DNA from 4 places in the Desulfitispora alkaliphila genome. Region 1 is predicted to be linked to each of the others. Evidence: riboswitches for the same ligand, from Rfam matches in the RefSeq annotation. Region 1 holds a riboswitch; each other region holds the start of a gene.
What was found. A riboswitch is a leader RNA that binds a small molecule or an ion and turns the genes downstream of it on or off. The one in region 1 is predicted to bind S-adenosylmethionine.

Region 1 (5,870 bases):
CTTCATTTTTATTACTTCTAAACCCTTTTTCACCGCTTCTGCTGAACGTAATAGCTGGGGTAAAAAGAGCTCCTTCCTTTCATAACTCTGCCCAATCTTATCAAGAGTGGGGATAAAGTAGTTATCAATAATATGGAGGGGCTTGTGATCAACTAGCATTTTTATAACCCTTTCTTCTACTTCTCCCTGCCTACCTTCTATGATTAGCTCATCCAAACCCTTCTCTCCTTGGACTTTGGCTTCTTGGTTATGCTGTGAAATATTTTGAGTAATTTTTTTTATAAATTCTTCAGCCTCTTGATCCTGGTTGTTAAGTACTTTAAATGCAGCAATAGTATCCATCATCTCTTTTGATAGTGGGTCAATAATAGGGGCATTTAAACCTGCCCCCAGGGTAGCTGCTAAAAAAGTGCGGTTAATAAGCTCTCTGTTAGGCAATCCAAAAGAAACATTGCTCACACCTAAAGCAGTTTTTAGTCCCAGTTCCCTTTTAACTAAAGCCACGGCCTTAATTGTCTCTTCTACCATCTTTTGTTGAGCAGAAGCAGTCATGACCAGGCAGTCTATAATCAAGTCTTCTTTGGCAATACCATAGGATTCAGCCCCCTTTAAGATTTTCTCAGCAATGGCCAGTCGTTCTTCCGCTGTCTCGGGAATTCCCTTTTCATCTAAGGTGAGGCCAATTAAAGCTGCACCGTACTTTTTAGCTATTGGGAAAATCTTTTCCATCCATTCTTTCTTGCCATTGACCGAGTTTATTATGGGCTTACCATTGTATACCCGTACTGCAGCCTCAATAGCTTCTGGGTTAGAGCTGTCAATCTGAAGGGGTGTATCCACTACCCCTTGAATCTCCTTAACTATCTTCTCTAACATTTCACACTCATCTACTTCAGGAAGGCCCACATTGACATCGAGAATATCTGCCCCTGCCTTTGTCTGGTCAATAGCCTCTGCCAAAATGAAATCTAGCTGGTTGTTTCTCAGAGCTTCCTTCATTCGCTTTTTACCAGTAGGGTTAATCCGCTCACCAATTACTGCCACTTGATTTATAGTAGCTGTTTTAGTTGCTGAGGCTACACATGTCACTGGCTTTACTCGCCTTTCAGCTGGTATCGCTCTAGTGATTACTTTTTTAACCTCTTCTATGTGCTGAGGCGTTGTTCCACAACAACCGCCGATTAATTGCACACCTAGCTTGACCAACTCCTGGGCATAAGCGCCAAATTCCTGTGATCCCACTGGGAATACTGTCTCATCTCCCTCTAGCTTTGGCAGCCCAGCATTTGATTGCACTATCACTGGCACTTTGGCATATTGTAAGACAGTTTTGACTAGGGGGAGCATCTCCTCGGGTCCTAGTGAGCAATTAATACCCAGGCAATCTACTCCTAATCCTTGAAGTACAATCGTTGCAGTCTGAGGGTCTGTTCCCACAAAGGTTCTTCCATCTTCTTGAAATGTCATAGTACAAATTACAGGTAGAGAGCTATTCTCTTTGGCCGCTAATACTGCCGCTTTAGCCTCATACAGGTCGGAAATTGTCTCGATTAAAATCAAATCGGCTCCCGCTTCCCTTCCCGCTATAACTTGTCTCTTAAAAATCTCATACGCCTGCTGAAAGCTAACTTCACCCAAGGGTTCTAACATTTTACCGATAGGCCCTATGTCCAAAGCAACCCATTTGGCATTTGAGCTTTTAGCCAGTGCTACTCCCTTTTTTATAACTTCTTCTACACTGTAGGAGCAATCCTGTAGCTTCAATTGATTTGCCTGAAAGGTGTTCGTTGTAACTATATCTGCACCTGCAGCTACATAACTTTTGTGAATCTGAGCAATTTTTTCTGAGTGTTCTAAGTTGTACAACTCAGGTAATTCTCCTGGTTCTAAACCCGCCTCTTGTAACATTGTCCCCATGGCACCATCAAAAACTAAAAATTGTTTATCTTTAAAGAGCTCCACAAGTTCCTTCCTCCTTTCGGTAACTGCAGTAGTTGTAAGCTGTACAGTCTACACATTTCTTTTTTTTAACTGCTAAAGGTTTTTCTGATAACCCTATTATAGCTGTCACTGACTTTCTAGGTGTTAACAGATGACTACTAGTGATGGCAAGGCCAATTTTTTGATATGCCTTTAGCTCCTTTAATATCTGCCCCTGTAGCTCTAGGGGCAAATCTCCATAACCAGGACTGTAGCGAGAAGTTAGGTGGGACCCCTTTACAACCTTCTTAATCTCTTGCTCTACCTGATTGCACAAAGCTTCGATAGCCTCGGTTGCACATGCATCTAAGATGGCTGCCCTGGTCATATCAGTCAGTTGGTACTGCCTAATTTTCCGGTCAACCTCCGCACCAAGGGTTGCCGCTAAAACTACACATTTCTCTACTTGAGCCAAGTATTCTCTAATAGAATTCCCCTCAAGATTGATGTTACTATCTGTTAGAGTTACTTCTTCCCGCCCCTTTTCTAACTTATAGATACCATAATGATACCGAGGCTTGGAAATCAGCTTTATCTCTTCAATACAGCTTTGAATTACTAGCTCTAGATTATAGTCAATGGTCTGACCTTTATAACCCAGATAACGCAGCACCTCATCTCGATTAATTTCCATTGGGTCACCTCTCTTCCCTCTAGATTGCCTGACTTAAATTTTTAAGTTTACCCACTATTGCTCTGGCAATTTGAGGTTGATTCATAGTGTAAATATGGACTCCATCTACCCCATTGCTTACTAGCTCCTCCGCCTGCTCTGCTGCATATTCAATTCCCCATTTTTTCAAGGATTCAGGATTGTTCTCGTATTTTACCAAGAGCTTAATTACCTTAGCAGGTAGGGAAGCGCCACACATATAAATCATCTTTTCAACTTGCTGCTTACTTAAAATAGGCATTATTCCAGCGGATAGTTTGCAATCTATTCCAGCCCTGTCTAGCTTTTCTTTAAATCTATAGAAAAGCTGGTTATCAAAAAACAGCTGAGTAATTAAGAAGTCTGCTCCTACATTTACTTTTTGCTTTAGATATTCTAAATCCCGCTGCACATCACTGCATTCAATGTGGCCTTCAGGATAAGCAGCAGCCCCCACACAAAAACTTCCTTTTGCTTTTATCTCTTCTATAAGGTCTACTGCATAATTATATCTAGCTTGTCCTCGCTGGTTATAATTTTTAGGGTAATCACCTCTCAGTGCTAGTACATTATATAGATTATTTTGCTTTAGCTTTTCTAAGGTGCTCTTGATTTCTTCCTCTGTACTAGTGATACAAGTGAGGTGAGCTAAGGCTTCAATCTCGTATTTTCTTTTGATAAGTGAAGCAATATCAATTGTGCTCTTGCTACCTGAGCCTCCGGCTCCATAGGTGACACTAATAAAATCAGGTCTTAAATGAGCTAGTTCATCGATAGTTTTGTAGATTGTATCAATATCCCCATCTTTCTTTGGCGGAAATACCTCAAATGAGATAACAGTTTTTTTTTGCTCGAAAATGTCTCCAATATGCATTGATGTCAGCTCCTTATTGATTGTCTGTTTAATTAAACATAAAAAGCCCCTTCTTTTCGTAAGAAGAGGCGTCTTAAAGGCATAAAGCCATACTTGAAAAACTCTCTTCCTATCTCTCAGCTAAAAATAGCTGCAGGAATTGGCACATTTTCAGCTAATGCTGACTGTTGCCGGGCTTCATCGGGCCAGTCCCTCCACCACTCTTGATAAGAAATTTATTATTTATATTTAATTTTATTTATGATAACATTATTTGTTGGTGTTGTAAAGGCTAATCCAAGTGTCTGCGCTGTTGAATTATGAATTTCCTGCAAAAGCTCCGGGTTCTCCATCAGTGACTTCCCATAAGAAGGAATCATTTCTTTGATTTTCGCTTCCCACTCTTCCATGTTTTGTGGAAAACACTTTTTGAGTACCTCAAGCATAACGTGAACCACAATAGAAGCACCTGGAGAAGCTCCTAGTAATGCTGCAGCTGATCCATCTTCAGCAGTAATCACTTCCGTACCAAATTGAAGTGTTCCTTTGCCACCTGCCTCAGTATCCTTGATAACTTGCACACGCTGGCCGGCTACTACTAGATCCCAATCTTCGCTTTTGGCGTTAGGGATAAATTCACGTAATTGTTCCATTCGCTGTTCTTTGGATAACATAACTTGCTGAATAAGGTATTTTGTCAACGCCATCTCTTTTGCGCCTGCTGCCAACATAGTTAAGACATTATCCGGTTTTACGGAAGTTAATAAATCAAATATTGAACCCTGTTTTAAGAACTTTGGTGAGAAGCCCGCAAATGGCCCAAACAGCAGCTCCTTTTTATTGTCAATAAATCTGATATCAAGGTGGGGGACAGACATTGGCGGAGCACCAACCTTAGCTTTACCGTATACCTTTGCATAGTGCCGTTCTACAACAGATGGATTATTACATGCCATAAATATTCCGCTTACCGGAAAGCCTCCAATATGTTTCCCTTCAGGAATACCGGACTTTTGCAGTAAATGTAGGCTTCCTCCCCCGCCTCCAATAAAGACGAATTTTGCAGTATGCCGTTCCACAGTACCGCTGTGGAGATTCTGCACTTTCAACTCCCACAATCCGTCACTGGTGCGTTTAATATCCTTAACATTATGCTTATATCTAATGTCAGCATCTTTTCTGTCCAAATGGTCAAATAACATCCGTGCTAAAGCACCAAAATTCACATCAGTTCCATATTCGGTTTTCGTTGCAGCTATTGGTCCATTAGACTTACGCCCCTCCATCATAAGTGGAAACCATTCTTTTAGGTCTTCTGGGTCATCAGAAAATTCCATCCCGTGAAACAAAGGGTTATTTGCCAGGGCTTCAAAACGCTTTTTTAAAAACGCTACATTCTGATCTCCTTGTACAAAGCTCATATGAGGTAGTCCCATGATAAAGTCCTGAGGATTACTTATCAGGTTTCTATTTACAAGATAAGACCAAAACTGCATTGAAACCTGAAATTGCTCATTGATTGTTATAGCTTTGTTAATATCTATAGATCCGTCCGGCTGTTGAGCAGTGTAGTTAAGCTCACATAGCGCCGCATGTCCCGTTCCCGCATTATTCCATTCGTTAGAGCTCTCCCCTCCTGCTTTCTCCAACTTCTCAAACACTGTAATTTCCCATCGGGGTACTAATTCTTTCAAAAGTGTCCCTAAAGTGGCACTCATTATGCCTGCACCAATCAAAACAACGTCTGCTCTACTTGTTTTATTACTCATTTTTACCGTCCTTATACCTTAATATTTGCAGAAAGGATGCAAGTGCAACTAGTCATACACCTTTTCTAATTAATTATATATTAATATATTTTATCAGAATTTTGCATAGATTAAAACAATTATTTTGTATAAACATTTAAGAACCACTATGTATGTTATACCAAAAATACAAGTTTCTCTTAAGAAGTCAAAATATCTTCTAAAAATTCATCAGAAACTTTATATTCTTTTGGTCTTTGAGTTACTAATTTAACAAATCCATCTCCTTCTAAGTTACTCATTATTTGATTTACTTTATATCTCGATTTATTAGAGAATTTCATCAACTGCGTTACAGCAAAATTGGTTTCTTCATTAACAAATACACTTAAATATGTCATTTTCCTTAATACATCTGATTCTTCCATTCGTTCTTTCCAGATATCACCTTTAAAGTATTTATGAATTCTTTCTATTTTGGACAAATTTATTTCTAAATCTTCAATAATTCCTTCTTGTCCTGATAAAAGTAATTCTAACATATCGATCAAATAAAAGGTCACCTCTCCTCTATTTAAAGGATAAGGTATTTCTTCAAGAGCTTTATAATACTTTGATTTGTTCTTATTTATTGCAT
Region 2 (5,870 bases), on a different contig from region 1:
TTTAAGGGCCAGAGAGAAAAACATCACAACAGGGTAAATGCAATAAGTAATTTGCGGTTAGGTGTTTTTGGGTTAGGTGCTGGAACAGCTGCATATTTATCATTTCAAGATGAGCTTTATATGAGTATAGGAGTATTGATTATAGCTCTGGCAATATTTATATACCTTGTATTTACCCATAACAAGCAAATTGAACATCGGGACAAAGCTTCTGCCCTAGAACAGATTAATGCCGATGCTTTAAAGCGTCTTGATCATGAATGGAGCAAATTCTCAGATACTGGAGCAGATTTGGTAGATGAAGAGCATCCATACAGCAGTGATTTAGATGTTGTGGGAAAAGGGTCTCTTTTTCAAATGATTACTACTGCTGTAACTCCTTTAGGGCGCAGAAGGTTAGCTGATGACTTAACTCAACAGGAAAATGATATTGAAACTATCTATTCGAGGCAGGAGGCGGTTTTAGAGTTAGCTCAAAAGCACAAGTGGAGACAGGAGTTTCAAGCCATGGGGATGTTGAGCCAAGGAGATATGGATGATCCGGAACCCTTATTAAAGTGGGGGGGAGAACGATTACCATTATATCAAAGCAAAGGATTAAAGCTTTTAATTCAGATTATGCCAGTGGTAACATTTAGTTTGGCCATTTCCTTTTTCATTTTTGGAGCAACACCTTACTATTTCTTGCTTGTTGCGGTTGCTATTCAAGCGGCTATCCTGGCTTTTAATAGTGGTGTAAGGAATCAAGTTTTGGCTACTGCTTCCAAGTTCAATAATAGCATAAAAAGCTATGAAAAAATGTTGGCTCTTTTAGAGAGAGAGAAATTTAAGTCCCCTTACTTGAAAAAGTTACAAGTTCAAATGCTGAATGAAAAGGGAGAGTTGTCGGCGAAGCAATTGCAGGAGCTAAGTAAAATAATTCAGTCCATTTCTAATCGCCAGAGCTCAATTTTTATGGTAATTAATTTACTGATATTATGGGACTATCGCTTTATGTTTGCCTTAGAGAAATGGAAGGTGAATTCAGGGCGATTATTGGAGAATTGGCTAGATGCAATAGCTCAGATTGAAGGGTTGAATAGTTTGGCTTTACTACAATACGATAACCCTGAATGGGAAATGCCAAAGCTGAACCAGGATGAGATCGGTATAGTTGCTGAAAATATGGGACATCCTTTATTGTCTAGACAGGTGCGGGTATGTAATGACTTAGAAATAAAGCCTCCAGCAGATATCCTGCTAATAACCGGATCCAATATGTCAGGGAAGAGTACTTTATTGCGTACTATAGGCATTAATCTTGTGCTAGCATACGCGGGAGCGCCTGTATGTGCGCGCAAGTTTCAATGTCCATTGCTGAATGTTTATACTTGCATGCGCGTAAGTGATAATTTAGAAGAGAGTACGTCTTCTTTTTATGCAGAATTATTGCGGATAAAGAAAATTGTAGAAGCATCTAAAAGTGAGAAAGTATTCTTTTTATTAGATGAAATCTTTAAAGGCACCAATTCCCTTGATAGACATGATGGGGCAAAGATGCTCATAAAAAAGATGAAAAAGATGGGGGCAATGGGCTTGGTATCTACTCACGATTTAGAGTTAGGACAGCTCGAGCAAGAAACCAATGGGTGTGTAATTAATTTCCATTTTCGTGAGTACTACCGAGGTGGTAAGATACAGTTTGATTATAAACTGCGGTCGGGCATCTCTACAACCAGGAATGCCATGTATTTGATTAAAATGGCTGGTATTGATTAGTATGAAATATAGCGGTTCCTCGAGGAGCCGCTATAGCTATATTACCTATTAAGTAACTTTTGGTTTTCGGAGACTGGATATCTTAGTAACATCGTAAGGAGTTTCTTGATATACATAGTAGTTTAACCAATTGGCAAATAGCAAATTGGCATGAGCCTTCCAAGTTACCAAAGGGTCTGCAGAAGGATCGTCATTAGGAAAGTAGTTTTTAGGCACAGTAATGTTTTTGCCTTGATTTATATCTCGCTCATATTCTAGTTTCAATGTCTCTGGATCATATTCCGAGTGTCCTGTTACAAATATTTGACGCCCATCTTTAGACCCCACCATATAAACTCCGGCCTCGGGAGAAACAGATAATACCTCTAATTCAGGTACTTTTTCAATGTCCTCTAGCCTCACTTCGGTATGCCTGGAGTGAGGCACATAAAAAAGATCATCAAAACCTCGAAGTAACTTAACATTTTTTTTGCAAGTTATGTGGGGAAATACACCAAATTTTTTCTCTGTTAAAGAGTGTTTAGGGATACCGTAATGATGACAAAGGCCTGCTTGAGCACCCCAGCAAATGTGGAAAGTGGACGTAACATTTTCTGTAGTCCAATCCATAATGTCTTTTAGTTCATTCCAGTAATCTACTTTATTAAAATGCAATTGCTCAACTGGCGCTCCTGTGATTATCATTCCGTCAAATTTTTCATTTTTAATATGAGAAAAAGTCTTGTAAAAAGTCTGCAAGTGCTCGGGGTGAGTATTTTTTGATGTATGGGTAGCTGGATGCAATAATACCACGTCTACTTGCAGTGGAGTGTTACCTATTAGTCGCAACAACTGAATTTCTGTAGCTATTTTTGTGGGCATAAGATTTAATATAGCTACGCGTAAAGGACGAATATCCTGGGTTTGAGCTCTGTTTTCATTCATTACGAAAATATTTTCTTGGCTTAATATTTCTGTAGCGGGTAAATTATCTGGTATTTTTACAGGCATAGAAAGCACCTCCTAAATCTATAAAATAAAAAAACTCTCCCTGAGATGAAGGAGATGTTAATTGCAATACTTTTCTCTCATCTCTAGGTTAATATAACCTACAGGAATTAGCACCTTGCACTAGTAGTGCTGGTTGCCGGGCTTCACTGGGCCAGTCCCTCCACCGCTCTTAATAAGAGATACTTATAAGAATATATTAAATTTATTTAAATTTATCACTAGTAGCAGGAGATGTCAAGGAAAAGCTGCAGAGGAATCCTAAACATTTTGTGGAAGTAAAAAATATTGGGTAATACTAAATCTTGTGAGGTGATTATATGGAATTAATTGATGCTATTCGAGCTAGAAGAAGTATCAGGAAGTTTAAAGAGGACCCGGTTCCTGATAAGCTGGTTCGCGAATTACTGGAAGCAGCAAGACTTGCTCCGTCTGGGGTGAATTTACAGCCGTGGCGTTTTGTAGTTGTAAAGAGTTCAGAGTCTAGGGCTAAGCTAGCAAAAGCCACACCCTTGTCTTTTGTAAGCAAAGCACCTGTGGTTATTGTCTGTTGTGTAGACACCCAAATCTTAACCAAGAATGCGATTATGGATAGAGCGACAGAATTGAAAGAATCGGGGGCATTTGTGGGAACTGACTTAGAAGGATTTGAACCAGAGAATTATGCAGACAAAAAGCAAAAGATGGAACAACATGCTGCTATGGCGTATATGAGTCTAAATACTGCTATTGCAATAGACCATATCACCTTGAGGGCGGAAGACTTGGGGCTAGGAAGTTGTTGGGTGATGATGTTCAGTCAGGGTAAAGTAAAGCAGGCAATTGAGCTAGAGGATAGATATCACGTTGTGGCATTGTTACCTATTGGATATCCGGATCAGCATCCTAACCAGAGGCCTAGACTGTCATTAGAGGAGATTATTATAAAAGAGGTTTAGGAGAATTCAGTTCTATACTTTTAAAGGATGCTTAGAAGTTTAAGCATCCTTTAAAAATTCGGTTATTTTGGGTTTCTGTTAAGCTTTTCTTTAATACTAGGATAAAGCTCTAAATTACTGTGAGGGAGAAACAATCCTGAAGTATATTTATTCATAAAATCCTGGTTAGCATTCATTTCAAAATAAGTAATTCTTCTGGCTATTTCTTCAAGTTCCTGGCGCTTTTGTTGAGATAACAGAGCTAATTTAGCTCCCGTCCCAGAACTATTTCCCAGCTTAACTATGCGCTCTCGTGGCAAGTCTGGGTATAAACCGATTGTAATAGCTGACTCAGTATCTAGGTAGTTACCAAAAGCTCCTGCTGTATAGAAGTGTTTGATGTCCTCCATAGGACAACCAACTGCTTCTAAGAGTACAGAAATAGAGGCGTTAACAGCTCCCTTTGTTCTTATTAAATTTTTCAAGTCCGATTGAGATATGCAGATATCCAGGCCGTTGGCACTTTCTTCAGCTGAGACAAGGGTGTAGGAATTTGTATTTTGTTTAAAATAGCCTTTACGGTCGACTATTCCGCTTAAGAGCATCTGTGCAAGACAGTCCACTAAACCTGAACCACATAATCCCTTAGGACTAATATTGTTAACTGTATTATAGGATACTTTCTTAGTCTGGGGATCAATTTGAATTTTCTCAATAGCACCTGGTTCTGCTCTCATTCCTTGCTGAACTACACCGCCTTCTAAGGCAGGACCTGCAGCTCCAGCACAGGCGACTAACCACTCTTGATTTCCTAAAATCTTTTCTCCGTTAGTACCTATGTCCACTAATAGAGATGTTTCTGGGCTCTTGTGCATACCGCTAACTAGAACTCCTGCAATTACATCGCCTCCCACGTAACTACCAATGCTGGGAACAAAATAAATTAGTCCATGGGGAAGCATATTAAGGTTTAGTTGGGATGCTGTAATTATATCTGGGGAATTTATGACAGGGATATAGGGCTCTTTACAAACTTGGGAAGCATCAAGGCCTAACAGCATATGGATCATAGTAGTGTTGCCAGCAAAAGCTGCTGCTGTGATGTCCCGAGCACTTATATTTTGTAGTTGAGCAACTTCTTCGATAAGAGAGTTTAGGGTGGCGATAATAGATTGCTGTAGTTGGTGTTTACCTTCTTCAGTATAACTGTGCTGAATTCTTGTTAAAATGTTTTCTCCATATTTCACCTGGCCATTGTAATTAGATGCAATCTGGGTAGTTTCTCCGCTGACTAAGTCTACTAAATAGGCAACAACAGTAGTGGTACCAATATCCACAGCTACCCCCCAGTTGTTAGATGTGGTATCCCCTGGTTCCACTTGAAGCAACTGATACCTACCTTTAAGCTTACCCATAGTCAATGTTACTTGCCAGTGACTCTGGCGCAGGATATTGGGCAAACTGTTTAATAAGGGGAGGGGAATTTCTAAGTTTTCGCAATGAGGGCTTAGAACTGCTCTAATGCGATCTGCATCTCCTCTGTTATCTTGCAAGCTTGGGGGAGATAAGCTTTTAAATACTTTCACAGTAAGGGGGTCTAATTCTGTGGATAGCTCCTTACCCTGGCTCAGAATATTTTTCATGACAGTCACCCTTCCTATTCTATTTCCTTTTTTGAGTATATCATAAACAGGAAGGTGTATAAAATATATAATTAGGACAAATATACTATTTTTTTTATTTATTTTAAATTTTTGCACAAGCAGGAAAAATCATTAGGTGAAGTAGAAGTAATTAAAAATTGTTTTTATGAGGTGGGGAAGCTCATGTCTAAAAAAATTGATGAGTACAAAAAACAGCTTGATTTGTTTTTGCGTGATCTAGAAAGTGATATAATAAGGCTAAGTGACAAGATACATGAAAATCCAGAATTGGGGCATCAAGAGTATTATGCTTCAAAGCTACTTGCGGATTATCTAAGTCAACAAGGCTTTGCGGTGGAGAGGAATATAGCCGGGCTGGAAACTGCCTTTTTAGCTAGGTACGCATCAGGAAGATCGCCTAGGATTGCGCTTTTAGCAGAGTATGATGCTCTACCAGAGATTGGACACGGTTGTGGACACAATTTAATTGGAGCAGCTGCTGTTGGAGCTGCAACGGCAGTAAAGATATTGTTGGATGTAACTAACATTAAGGGTCAAGTGGTTG
Region 3 (5,870 bases), on a different contig from region 1:
GAAGCCAGCTCCGCAGTTAGAAACTTAATGGAACGAGTAAAGACAAATGAGATGGAAGACATAGGTTTAGCAGGAGACTTATGGGAAAACAATTAATTTTTCAAAGTACGGCGGATGCCGTGCTTTTTTTTATTATTTTCATGTAATAATCAAGGACTAGGCTCATATATATATATTGTTAATTACATGTGCCAATAATAGGAAGAATGAATATGATTAGAAATGAGGGAGGGATGAACTGGGTTAGTAATAGGGTGTGCCAGTAGTAAAGAAAACATAGTATAGTAAGGAGGGAACGGTGTTGGAGGAGAAACTAGATATTTTTCAAGACATTGTTGAGCGTACAGGAGGTGACGTTTACTTAGGCGTAGTAGGACCTGTGCGAACTGGAAAGTCAACATTCATAAAAAAATTCATGGAAACATTAGTGCTGCCAAACATTGAAGAAGAGAATGAACGGGACAGAGCTACAGATGAGCTTCCTCAAAGTGCTGCAGGCAAAACAATCATGACTACAGAGCCCAAGTTCATTCCCAATGAAGCAATAGAAATAAGCGTGCGCGAAGGAGTAGAAGTTAAAGTAAGGTTAGTTGATTGTGTGGGTTATACTGTGGACGGGGCACTGGGCTATGAGGAAGAGGATGGCCCGAGAATGGTGACTACTCCTTGGTTTGAAAATGAAATTCCTTTTCAGGAAGCTGCTGAGATAGGTACCAGAAAGGTGATTGAAGATCACTCTACTATTGGACTGGTCGTTCTTACAGACGGGTCAATCTCAGACATACCAAGAGAAAACTATGAAGAGGCTGAGGAGCGAGTAATCGCTGAGCTAAAAGAGCTAAATAAACCATTTTTAGTTATCCTAAACTCAACAAACCCCTATAGTGCTCAAGTATCAGAGCTAGCAGGTGAGCTAGAGGAAAAATATGATGTGCCAGTGTTGCCAATAGATTGCCTCAACCTAACAGAAGATGACATTCTAAAGGTATTAGAAGAAAGTCTCTACGAATTCCCAGTCAAAGAGGTAAACATTAGTTTGCCAAAGTGGGTGGAAGAATTAGAGTACAGTCATTGGCTGAAAGAGCAGTTTGAAACAGCTGTTAAAGAAAGCGTGGGGCAAGTTAAAAGGCTTAGGGATATAGATTATGCTCTAGAGAACCTGAGTGTCTATGAATTTGTTAAGGCAGTAAACTTGACTAATATGGATCTAGGAACGGGAGTAGCTTCAATTGACCTAAAAGAATCAGAAGGACTATTCTATAAGGTATTGCAAGAGGTAAGTGGCTTTGAGATTGAAGGGGAGCATCACCTATTGAGCCTCATGAAAGAGCTAAGTGTGGCTAAGCGTGAATACGACAAAGTTGCCCAGGCACTCCATGAAGTGGAAGAGCATGGCTATGGAGTTGTCACACCACAAGTTGATGAAATGACTTTAGATGAGCCTGAGCTAATTAGAACAGGGGGCAGATTTGGAGTAAAGCTTAAGGCAAGTGCGCCTTCTTTACACATAATCAAAGCCAACATAAACACAGAAGTTACACCGCTTATTGGCACTGAGAAGCAGTGTGAAGAGCTGGTTAGATACATTGAGAATGAGTTTGAAGAAAACCCCACAAAAATTTGGGAATCCAATATTTTCGGAAAGTCCTTGCATGAATTGGTTCGTGAGGGTATTCAGAACAAACTATATCGCATGCCAGACAACGCTCAGACCAAACTGCAGGATACACTGCAGCGCATTGTCAATGATGGCAGTGGTGGACTCATATGCATTATAATCTAAAGTCGGCTAGTCCGACTTTATTTTTTCTTTCAAAATAGGTTGACATAAGCGTCTAGTATTGATATACTACTGAAAAACACATACGTTTTCTTATCCAGAGAGGTGGAGGGACTGGCCCAATGAAACCCGGCAACCGGCTCACATGAGCAATGGTGCCAAATCCTGCAGGTGTATACCTGGGAGATAAGAGAGGCTTTTTGCTAAGTACAACCACCCTCTTCTTATCTAAGAAGAGGTTTTTTGTTTACCAAAAATAAATGAGGAGGTAATGTTGATGACCAAAGAAGAAAACTTAAAGTTAGATACCCTAGCAGTACATGGAGGCCAGCAGCCTGACCCTACAACTGGCTCAATGGCAGTACCTATTTACCAGACTACTTCTTATGCTTTTGAAAGTAGTGAGCATGCAGCTAATCTTTTTGCCTTAAAAGAACCGGGAAATATATATACTAGGATTATGAATCCTACCACGGACGTTTTTGAAAAGAGGATAGCCCTATTAGAGGGTGGGGTTGGAGCTTTAGCAGTAGCTTCAGGACAAGCAGCAGAAACTCTAGCAATACTCAATCTAGCTAAGGCTGGGGATGAAATCGTTGCGGCTAACAGCCTCTACGGTGGCACCTATAACCTATTTACCCACACCTTGCCCAAAATGGGAATCAAGGTTAGGCTTGTAGATCCTGATAACCCTGAAAACTTTAGAGAAGCTATTAACGAAAAGACAAAAGCTGTATATGGAGAAATCATGGGTAACCCTAAGCTTAACGTTTTGGATATAGAGAAAGTAGCCCAAATAGCTCATGAAGCTGGAGTTCCTCTGATTGTAGATAACACAGTGGCTACGCCTTACCTGTGCAAGCCCTTTGACTTTGGCGCAGATATTGTGATCCATTCGGCTACCAAATTTATTGGCGGCCATGGAACTAGCATAGGTGGTGTAATTGTGGACTCGGGGAAATTTGATTGGAGCAATGACAGGTTTCCCGAATTTACAGACCCTGACCCAAGCTACCACGGAATCAAATTCCACGAAGCATTTGGACAGTCAGCATTTATTGTTAAGGCTAGAGTACAGCTACTGCGAGACATAGGAGCGTCCATCAGTCCCTTTAATGCCCATCAACTGCTCCTAGGCTTAGAAACCCTGCATTTGCGGATGGAACGTCACAGTGCTAATGCGCTGGAGATAGCTCAGTACTTAGAAGAGCACCCAGAAGTGAGCTGGGTCAGCTATCCTGGGTTAAAAAGCCATCCATCTCATGAGCTAGCGCAAAAATACTTAAAAGCTGGTACAGGTGCAATTATGACCTTTGGCTTAAAGAGAGGAAAAGAAGCAGGACCTAAATTTATCGAAAACCTAAACCTATTTTTCCACCTGGCAAACATAGGAGATGCCAGATCTCTAGTAATTCATCCGGCAACAACCACTCATCAACAGTTAACAGAAGAGCAACAGATTAGTTCTGGAGTTACCGGGGATATGGTTAGGCTGTCAGTGGGTATCGAAGCGGTGGAAGATTTGAAAGCAGACTTAGATAATGCTCTAGAAAAGTGCAAGTTTATTGAATAATAGTAAAAATTCAAAATCGGAAAATAGGGGCGTAAGCCTCTATTTTTCTATTATTAAGTATTGCAAAAGCTGGATAGAGTTGCTATAATGTCTATCATACATAGATAAAAATCCACGGCTGAGAGACAAGGGAGTGGCTAATTTGAAAAAACAAAAATTTTTTATGATTAGCTCTGAGATACTGCCAGAAGCAATCATGAAAACTGCTAAGGCAAAAGAGATACTGGCAAAGGGTGAAGCGGAAACAGTAAATGAAGCAGCGGAATTGGCTGGTATTAGCAGAAGTGCATTTTACAAATACAAAGATGGGATTTTCCCCCTTTACAGAGACAGTCACAACAAAATTGTCACCATTTCTCTTGATTTAGAACATAAAAGTGGTGTTTTGTCAAAAGTACTTAACTCAGTTGCAGCTGAAGGTGGAAACATTTTAACCATAAACCAAGGACTGCCCCTACAAGGTCTCGCCAATGTGACCCTATCTATAGAAACTACAGAGATGAATGTGACAACAGAGGATCTTTTAAACACTTTAGGTGATATAAGCGGTTTAAAGAACCTCAAGGTTATAGGGCAAAGTTCTCAAATATAATAAGCTAAGAAATGGAGGAAGGAGAAATGGAAATGAAAACAATAAAAGTTGGAATTATGGGTATGGGAACAGTAGGAACAGGAGTTATGAAAATTATTGAAGCACAAAGGGAATATATTTACAATAAGATTGGGGTCAACCTAGAAATCAAGAAAGTACTAGTGAGGGATGTAACTAAAGAGCGCAACATACCAGTACATCCGGAGGTATTGACGGATAACTATGAGGACATTACCAAAGACCCTGAGATTAAGATATGTATAGAGGTAATGGGTGGCGTAGATACAACCAAAGACATGCTTCTAGATGCTATTGAAAATGGCAAAAGCATAGTAACAGCAAACAAGGATCTAATGGCTATAAGTGGCAAAGAGATCTTTGAAAAGGCTTATCAGGCTGGAGTAGATGTGAAGTTTGAAGCCAGTGTAGCAGGTGGTATTCCCATCATCAGACCTCTAAAGGATTGCTTAGCTGCTAACAGAGTTTCTGAGATAATGGGGATTATCAACGGTACTACAAATTACATTCTGACTAATATGACAGAAAAGGGCAGCAACTTCCAAGATGTGCTCAGAGAAGCTCAAGATTTAGGATATGCTGAGGCTGACCCAACTGCGGATATAGAAGGCTTTGATGCAGCGCGAAAAATTGCTATTCTAGCTTCAATTGGATTTAACACTCGAGTTACTTTAAACGATGTTCACGTAGAGGGCATCACAAAAATAACTTCGCAAGATATAGCCTATGCAAAAGAGCTGGGTTTTGTGATAAAATTATTGGGAATAGCAAAGGCAGAGCCCGGTGAAGTAGAAGCAAGAGTTCACCCTGTATTTATTCCAAAGAACCATCCACTAGCAGCAGTTAACGATGCATTTAATGCAATCTATGTCAAAGGGGATGCGGTGGGAGAAACTATGTTTTATGGACCAGGAGCTGGAGAAATGCCTACTGCCAGTGCAATCATGGGCGATGTGGTAGAAGTAGCTCAAAATATTAAAACCGAAACAGCTGGTAAGAGATACAACTGCACATGCTTTGAAAAGAGGAGAATCAAAACTATTGGCGAAATGGAAGCTCAATACTATATCAGACTGACAGTGAAAGACCAGCCTGGGGTATTAGCATCTATTGCTAGCGTCTTTGGCAACCAGGGAGTGAGTATTGGCTCAGTAGTTCAAAAGCGTCGTGGAGAAGAAATGGCAGAAATCGTATTAATTACCCACGGGATTAAAGAGCAAAACGTTCAAGATGCACTTCAAATAATTCAAGGGCTTTCCACTGTGGAAGTAGTGAGCAATGTTATTAGAGTAGAAGGGGGAAATAACTAAAAATGTGGCCAGGAATAGTAGAACACTATAAGGAGTTTTTACCGGTAAATGAAAACACGCCAAAAATATCCCTACAAGAGGGTAATACTCCTTTAATTCATGCAAAAAACATTTCTAAAATTGTAGGTGCTAATGTATACCTAAAATATGAGGGGCTAAACCCTACCGGTTCTTTTAAGGACAGAGGTATGGTAATGGCAGTAACAAAAGCAGTTGAAGAAGGCGCTAAGACTATTATGTGTGCCTCAACAGGCAACACATCCGCTGCAGCTGCTGCCTATGCAGCTAGAAGTGGACTTAAGTGTGTTGTTTTAATACCTAACGGAAATATAGCCCTAGGAAAGCTTGCACAAGCCCTTATATACGGTGCTGAAGTTATTGCAATCGATGGCAACTTTGACGAAGCCTTGAATATAGTAAAAAACATTACTGAAAAACATCCGATAACCTTAGTTAACTCAATCAATCCTTACAGGATTGAAGGACAAAAGACATCAGCCTTTGAAATTTGCGATACACTAGGTAAGGCACCTGACTACTTAGCTATTCCAGTTGGAAATGCAGGTAACATCACAGCTTACTGGAAGGGCTTTAAGG
Region 4 (5,870 bases), on a different contig from region 1:
CAGAATTATAGGAGGTTTTATTGTGAAAGTCCTAATAAGTCCTGATTCATACAAGGGTAGCTTGAGTGCATTAGAAGCAGCCAAAGCAATGGCCTCAGGGTTTAAACGGTGTAATGAAAGCAAAGAAACCATTTTAGTGCCTATGGCAGATGGGGGAGAGGGAACTACCTTAGCTTTGGTAGAGGCAACAGGGGGCACCATGCACAGCGTTAGTGTTACTGGTCCTTTGGGTGAGCCTATAGTAGCCCAGTGGGGAAAGTTAGGGGACGGAACTACAGGAGTTGTGGAAGTTGCCCAGGCCTCAGGGTTAACTCTAGTTCCAGCTGATAAACGCAATCCATTGGTTACTACTTCTTATGGTACAGGAGAATTAATTAAAGCTGCCCTAGATCAGGGGTGTACAAAATTAATTTTGGGTATTGGTGGAAGTGCTACCAATGATGGTGCCATGGGGTTAGTAGCTGCTCTAGGAGTAAAGTTTTTGGACGGCAGAGGAAATGAGCTGACAGGATGTGGAGGTCAGCTACATAAGATTGCTAGAATAGATACAAGTGGATTAGATTCGCGGTTAGAGAAAGTTGAAGTTAATGTAGCCTGCGATGTGACCAATCCCCTCTGTGGTGAGGAAGGGGCTGCTAGCATCTACGGTCCGCAAAAAGGTGCAACTCCGGAAATGGTAAGGGAATTAGATCAGGGCCTGTTTCACTTTGCGCAACTATTGAAAGAACAGCTACAAAAAGAGGTGGCTGAAGTTCCTGGAGCCGGTGCCGCTGGAGGGATTGGGGCAGGACTGCTGGCCTTTCTAGATGCCCAGTTGACACCTGGAGTTGACTTAATTATAGATGCAACTGGGATGGAGCAGCTAGCTGAACAGGTGGATTTAGTGATAACAGGTGAAGGAAAAACTGATGGACAAACGGCAAGGGGTAAGGCGCCTGCGGGAGTAGCTAAACTGGCCAAAAAATATGGAAAACCGGTTATTTGCATATCTGGTAGCGCTGATCTAAACTGCGAAGAGTTACATCAAATAGGGGTTGATGCTATTTTTAGCACAGTAAACCAGCCCATGGAGCTAAAGGTGGCTATGGATCAGGGGGCACAGTTAGTAGAAAATACAGCTTACCAAGTAGCTCGATTATGGCAAGCAGGGTTAGCATATAAGGATAAATAAAATATAAAGAGAAAGGACGGTGATTTGGTGAAAGTAGGAGAGGTGATGCAACGGAATGTTACCACAGTGGAAAAAGGAGAATTGGTGGGAAATGCAGCTAAGCTAATGACTAGTGGGTGCATTAGTGGACTCCCAGTTATGGATGGAGAAAAGGTTGTGGGAATGATTACGGAATCAGATGTTGTGCAGATGTTTATCCCGGGCATTTTGCGAGTGCTAGGGGAAGTCCCAAAGATTCCAGGGCTAGAAAAGTATTTGGAACGAATGGATGAGTTGGCCCAAAAGAAAGTGGAACAAATCGTCTCAACTCATGGTGCGGTTACCATTACCGAGGAAGTAGAACTAGGGGAAGCTATAGCGCTAATGGTTGCCAAAGGGGTAAAAAAATTGCCGGTTACAAAAGAAGATAAACTGGTTGGAATAATTACATATTCGGATATAATAAAAGTGGTTGCAGATAGATCGTAAGATAAAGGGAAAGACTTCACTCCATGAGTGAAGTTTCTTTTTTTTTATTTTACAGGTGACAAGACAGCTGCTCGGGTGTATAATGGTAAATATAATTTTAAGATAGGGGAGTGGAGATAGATGGATAAAGAGAATATGGAGAAGCAGTCCTTTCTACGTCGAAAGGGTGTGGAAATTTCCCTAAGGCGATATGGGATAGATGCATTGGGAGCAATGGCTTTGGGTTTGTTTTCATCTCTAATTGTAGGCTTAATTCTTCGAGTAGCTGGAGAACAGCTGGGAATAGGCTTTCTGGAAGAGATAGGGGCGTTGGCTTCTAGTATGATGGGACCAGCTATTGGGGTAGCTGTAGCATTTGGTCTAAAAGCGCCACCCTTTGTCCTGTTTGCATCGACCATAACTGGAGCTGCTGGCGCCCAGCTGGGGGGGCCTGCAGGAGCCTTTGTAGCAGCGCTAATTGGTGCTGAAATAGGGAAATTAATATCTAAGGAAACTAAAGTTGATTTAATAGTAACTCCAGCTACTACAATTATTACCGGAGTAGCTGTAGCCCAAGTGATAGGCCCGAGAATATATAATTTTATGATAGAATTTGGAAATCTGATAATGATTGCTACTGAGATGCATCCAATACCTATGGGAATTATAGTTGCCAGCTTGATGGGCTTAGCATTGACTGCACCTATTAGCAGTGCAGCAATTGCCATTATGATGGAGTTAGGAGGCTTGGCCGCAGGGGCAGCCACAGTGGGTTGTGCTGCTCAGATGGTAGGGTTTGCAGTAATTAGCTACAGGGATAACAAGATGGCGGGGTTAATGGCCCAGGGCTTAGGTACATCCATGCTTCAGATTCCTAACATTGTAAAGAACCCCATGATCATAGTACCGCCAACCGTGGCAGGAGCCATACTGGGTCCCTTTGTAACAACAATTTTTCCTATGTATAATAATCCTGCAGGGGCGGGAATGGGAACAGCTGGCCTGGTAGGGCAAATTGGCACCATGGACGTGATGGGAATGGGTTCCCTTCCTCTGATTATAGCGTTCCACTTTATATTGCCCGCAGCAATAGCTTTGGCCGTAGCTATTGTCATGCGAAAGGCAGGCTTAATCAAAGCAGGAGATATGAAACTAGACCTATAAAATAAATTTTGGGCGAAAATTTGCTTTCTGTAGGAGGAAACGATATAATAATGTCGAATAAAGTTTAGAATTCTTATCTAGAGAGGTGGAGGGACAGGCCCGATGAAACCCGGCAACCAACTGGAAACAGTTAGGTGCCAATTCCTGCAGGCTAGGGCCTGAGAGATAAGAGGGGAATGATAGACCTCTCGTATTTAGCGAGAGGATTTTTTTTTGCACCATAGGAAAGTATTTTCTTTAATCAAAAAGGAGGTTTAAATATATGGCCAAAAAGAGACTATTCACCTCAGAATCGGTTACCGAGGGACATCCGGACAAAATGGCAGATCAGATTTCTGATGCTATTTTAGACGCTATTTTTAGCCAGGACCCCAATGCCAGAGTAGCTTGTGAGACTGCAATTACAACTGGTATGGTACTGATAACAGGTGAAATTACAACTAATTGCTATGTGGACATACCAAAAACTGTAAGAAATACCGTAAGAGAGATTGGATACACTAGAGCCAAGTATGGTTTTGACTGTGATACCTGTGCAGTTTTAACGGCTATCGATGAACAATCACCTGATATTGCCCTTGGTGTAGACCAGGCGCTAGAATCTAAAAAGGGGGAAATGAAGGATAGTCAGATTGAGTCCACTGGTGCGGGCGATCAGGGAATGATGTTTGGCTTTGCTTGTAATGAAACTGAAGAGTTAATGCCCTTACCAATAGCTCTTTCTCACAGACTGGCACGAAAGTTAGCTGCCGTGAGAAAAAGCGGTGAATTAGAGTATCTTCGTCCTGATGGCAAGACTCAGGTTACAGTAGAGTATATGGACGACAAGCCTGTACGAATTGATACTGTGGTAATCTCAACTCAGCACGCACCACAAGTTGAATTAGAGCAAATAGAACGAGATTTAATTGCGAAAGTGGTAAAGCCCATTGTTCCAGAAGAGTTACTAGATGATGAAACCAAATATTTGATAAATCCTACTGGCAGATTTGTTGTGGGTGGCCCTCAAGGAGATGCGGGTCTAACAGGGCGAAAAATTATAGTAGATACTTATGGGGGTTATGCTCGACACGGTGGAGGTGCCTTCTCAGGAAAGGATCCCACAAAGGTTGACCGCTCTGCCGCCTATGCTGCTAGATATGTGGCTAAAAATGTGGTGGCTGCTGGCTTGGCCGATAAGTGCGAAGTGCAATTGGCCTATGCAATTGGAGTGGCAAAACCGGTATCGGTTATGGTAGAGACCTTTGGAACAGAAAAGGTTCCAGTGGAAAAGATAGAGGAATTAATAGAAAAGAACTTTGACTTGAGACCTGCTGCAATCATCAGAGATTTGGAGTTGCGCAGACCTATTTATAGACAAACAGCTGCCTACGGGCACATGGGTAGAACAGATATAGATCTGCCATGGGAAAAGACGGACAAAGCTGATGCCTTGAGGGCAGAGGCTGCAAAGAGCTAACACCTTTTGGTGTTAGCTCTTCTTTAATTACCGCTGTATTGACAATTATCACTGTGCCCATGGCACTGTTTTTAAAAGATCACTAAAGTCGGGTTGGTCGGAAAAGTAGGCTTCTACAGTTTGATAGATATTTTCGCCACGACTATCTTGATAAACCCAGTAGTACTGAGCTTTTATCAATTTAGGAGAGGTATCTTGACTTATCCAAGCCTTAAACCTGTAATCAACCAATGTGCCGAAGTTTTTCTGTATCTGTCCTGGCTTTAGATTTCGCAATTTAAAGGTATAGGCATAGGTATCCATGGTAACTTCATTATTTATTAAATCAGTGCTTATTTTTTCCGAGCCTTCATAGGAGACTTGGGTTATGGGCTCAGATAGGTGGAGAACCTTATAGTCACCTAAATTGTGTAAGTTGGTCATAGGGCTTAAGTGGGGGTAATTTGCACTGACAGATTTAAATGGTGGCTTTTTTTGGTCCACATCCCACTCCACAACTCTGTAGTAATACTTATCTCCTTTCCGGGCAGTTTCAATTTCTCCATAATACACATCTTGAACGAAAATTGCATCTAAATGTCGCTGAGCAATTGCATGGGTAGCGGCTAAACCTGCTGGATAGTAAAGTACTTTATCTGGTTCGCTGTATTCTTCCCAGGTGCTGACTTGCCCGTAGAGGCTTAGTTGTTGCTCATTTTGCTTCCTATAGTTTACAATAGCTTGGGCCAAGGGGCTACTCTCTAGTGTCTTTGAGCTCTGGGTTTCAGGTTTTTCCAAGTGAGCTGTGTTTGTATCTCCATTCCAAGAAACAGAGTAGCCTGCCAATTCTCCCATTAGCCTCAAAGGGAGCAAAGTTCTTCCTTTCTTAAGCATAGGTGGCACATCAGTGAAAAAGGCTGTCTGATCCACTTGAACAATAGTGCTTCCCACCTGCATGATTATTTTCCTATCGTTGAGCCGGGCAGTTATAGTGCCGGAGTCGTATGCTACGTCAGCTCCGAGACTTTCTGCAATAGCTCTAAAGGGAACTAGTAATCGTCCGCTCTCAAAGACAGGCGGTGTATCAGTTTTTAACTTTTCTTGATTAATTAGAACACTAATATCATTTGTTGATGCGCCTATGGCTTGGGCATTAAATACTGTAAAAAAGAGAACAAGTACTGCAAAAAAGATTTTTACTTTCTTCACTGTTTCTTCCCCCAATCAGTTTAGTGGTATACAAAAGTATATTGTGGACATCCCCAAAATATGTAAGAAAAAAGGCTGTTCCAGAAAGATAATCTTTCTAGAACAGCCTTTATCTAATTAATAATTCTGGCCGTATTGCCCCTGTTGTGGCTGCGGGTTCATCTGTTGCTGTTGACCAGCTTGCGCTTGAGGGTATTGTCCAGTCTCAAATCTGTTTACAGCTTGCTGGAACTGGTTAGGATTGTACTGCGCTTGTCCAGGTTGCTGTCCCATTTGCTGTTGCTGTGGCTGCCCCATTTGACCGTATTGGCTCATTTGGCTGCCTTGGGATTGAGCAAGACCTTGGTTGTACTGACCAGTTTCATAGTTGTTTACAGCTTGCTGGAACTGGTTTGGGTTGAACTGAGCTTGCTGCTGTTGAGGCTGCCCCATTTGACCGTA

Region 2: another riboswitch for S-adenosylmethionine. It lies ahead of metA (homoserine O-acetyltransferase MetA); the one in region 1 lies ahead of metF (methylenetetrahydrofolate reductase [NAD(P)H]).
Region 3: another riboswitch for S-adenosylmethionine. It lies ahead of GGQ84_RS05525 (homocysteine synthase); the one in region 1 lies ahead of metF (methylenetetrahydrofolate reductase [NAD(P)H]).
Region 4: another riboswitch for S-adenosylmethionine. It lies ahead of metK (methionine adenosyltransferase); the one in region 1 lies ahead of metF (methylenetetrahydrofolate reductase [NAD(P)H]).

Annotation. Positions count from the first base shown of each region.
Region 1 is NZ_JBNPXS010000001.1:76,991-82,860, forward strand. Features, by position in the region: gene GGQ84_RS00410 (homocysteine S-methyltransferase family protein) at 1-1,962, opposite strand, end outside; gene GGQ84_RS00415 (vitamin B12 dependent-methionine synthase activation domain-containing protein) at 1,949-2,614, opposite strand; gene metF (methylenetetrahydrofolate reductase [NAD(P)H]) at 2,634-3,506, opposite strand; SAM riboswitch class I at 3,613-3,719, opposite strand; gene GGQ84_RS00425 (malate:quinone oxidoreductase) at 3,725-5,254, opposite strand; gene GGQ84_RS00430 (Fic family protein) at 5,434-5,870, opposite strand, start outside.
Region 2 is NZ_JBNPXS010000008.1:48,026-53,895, reverse strand. Features, by position in the region: gene GGQ84_RS04685 (MutS family DNA mismatch repair protein) at 1-1,758, shown strand, start outside; gene metA (homoserine O-acetyltransferase MetA) at 1,807-2,748, opposite strand; SAM riboswitch class I at 2,823-2,927, opposite strand; gene GGQ84_RS04675 (nitroreductase family protein) at 3,066-3,683, shown strand; gene GGQ84_RS04670 (ASKHA domain-containing protein) at 3,746-5,305, opposite strand; gene GGQ84_RS04665 (M20 family metallopeptidase) at 5,489-5,870, shown strand, end outside.
Region 3 is NZ_JBNPXS010000010.1:67,411-73,280, forward strand. Features, by position in the region: gene GGQ84_RS05515 (NAD(P)H-dependent glycerol-3-phosphate dehydrogenase) at 1-96, shown strand, start outside; gene spoIVA (stage IV sporulation protein A) at 302-1,783, shown strand; SAM riboswitch class I at 1,871-1,973, shown strand; gene GGQ84_RS05525 (homocysteine synthase) at 2,058-3,353, shown strand; gene GGQ84_RS05530 (ACT domain-containing protein) at 3,496-3,945, shown strand; gene GGQ84_RS05535 (homoserine dehydrogenase) at 3,972-5,273, shown strand; gene thrC (threonine synthase) at 5,276-5,870, shown strand, end outside.
Region 4 is NZ_JBNPXS010000005.1:1,154-7,023, reverse strand. Features, by position in the region: gene GGQ84_RS02950 (glycerate kinase) at 23-1,171, shown strand; gene GGQ84_RS02945 (CBS domain-containing protein) at 1,199-1,639, shown strand; gene GGQ84_RS02940 (PTS sugar transporter subunit IIC) at 1,760-2,782, shown strand; SAM riboswitch class I at 2,853-2,954, shown strand; gene metK (methionine adenosyltransferase) at 3,045-4,241, shown strand; gene GGQ84_RS02930 (copper amine oxidase N-terminal domain-containing protein) at 4,290-5,429, opposite strand; gene GGQ84_RS02925 (hypothetical protein) at 5,547-5,870, opposite strand, start outside.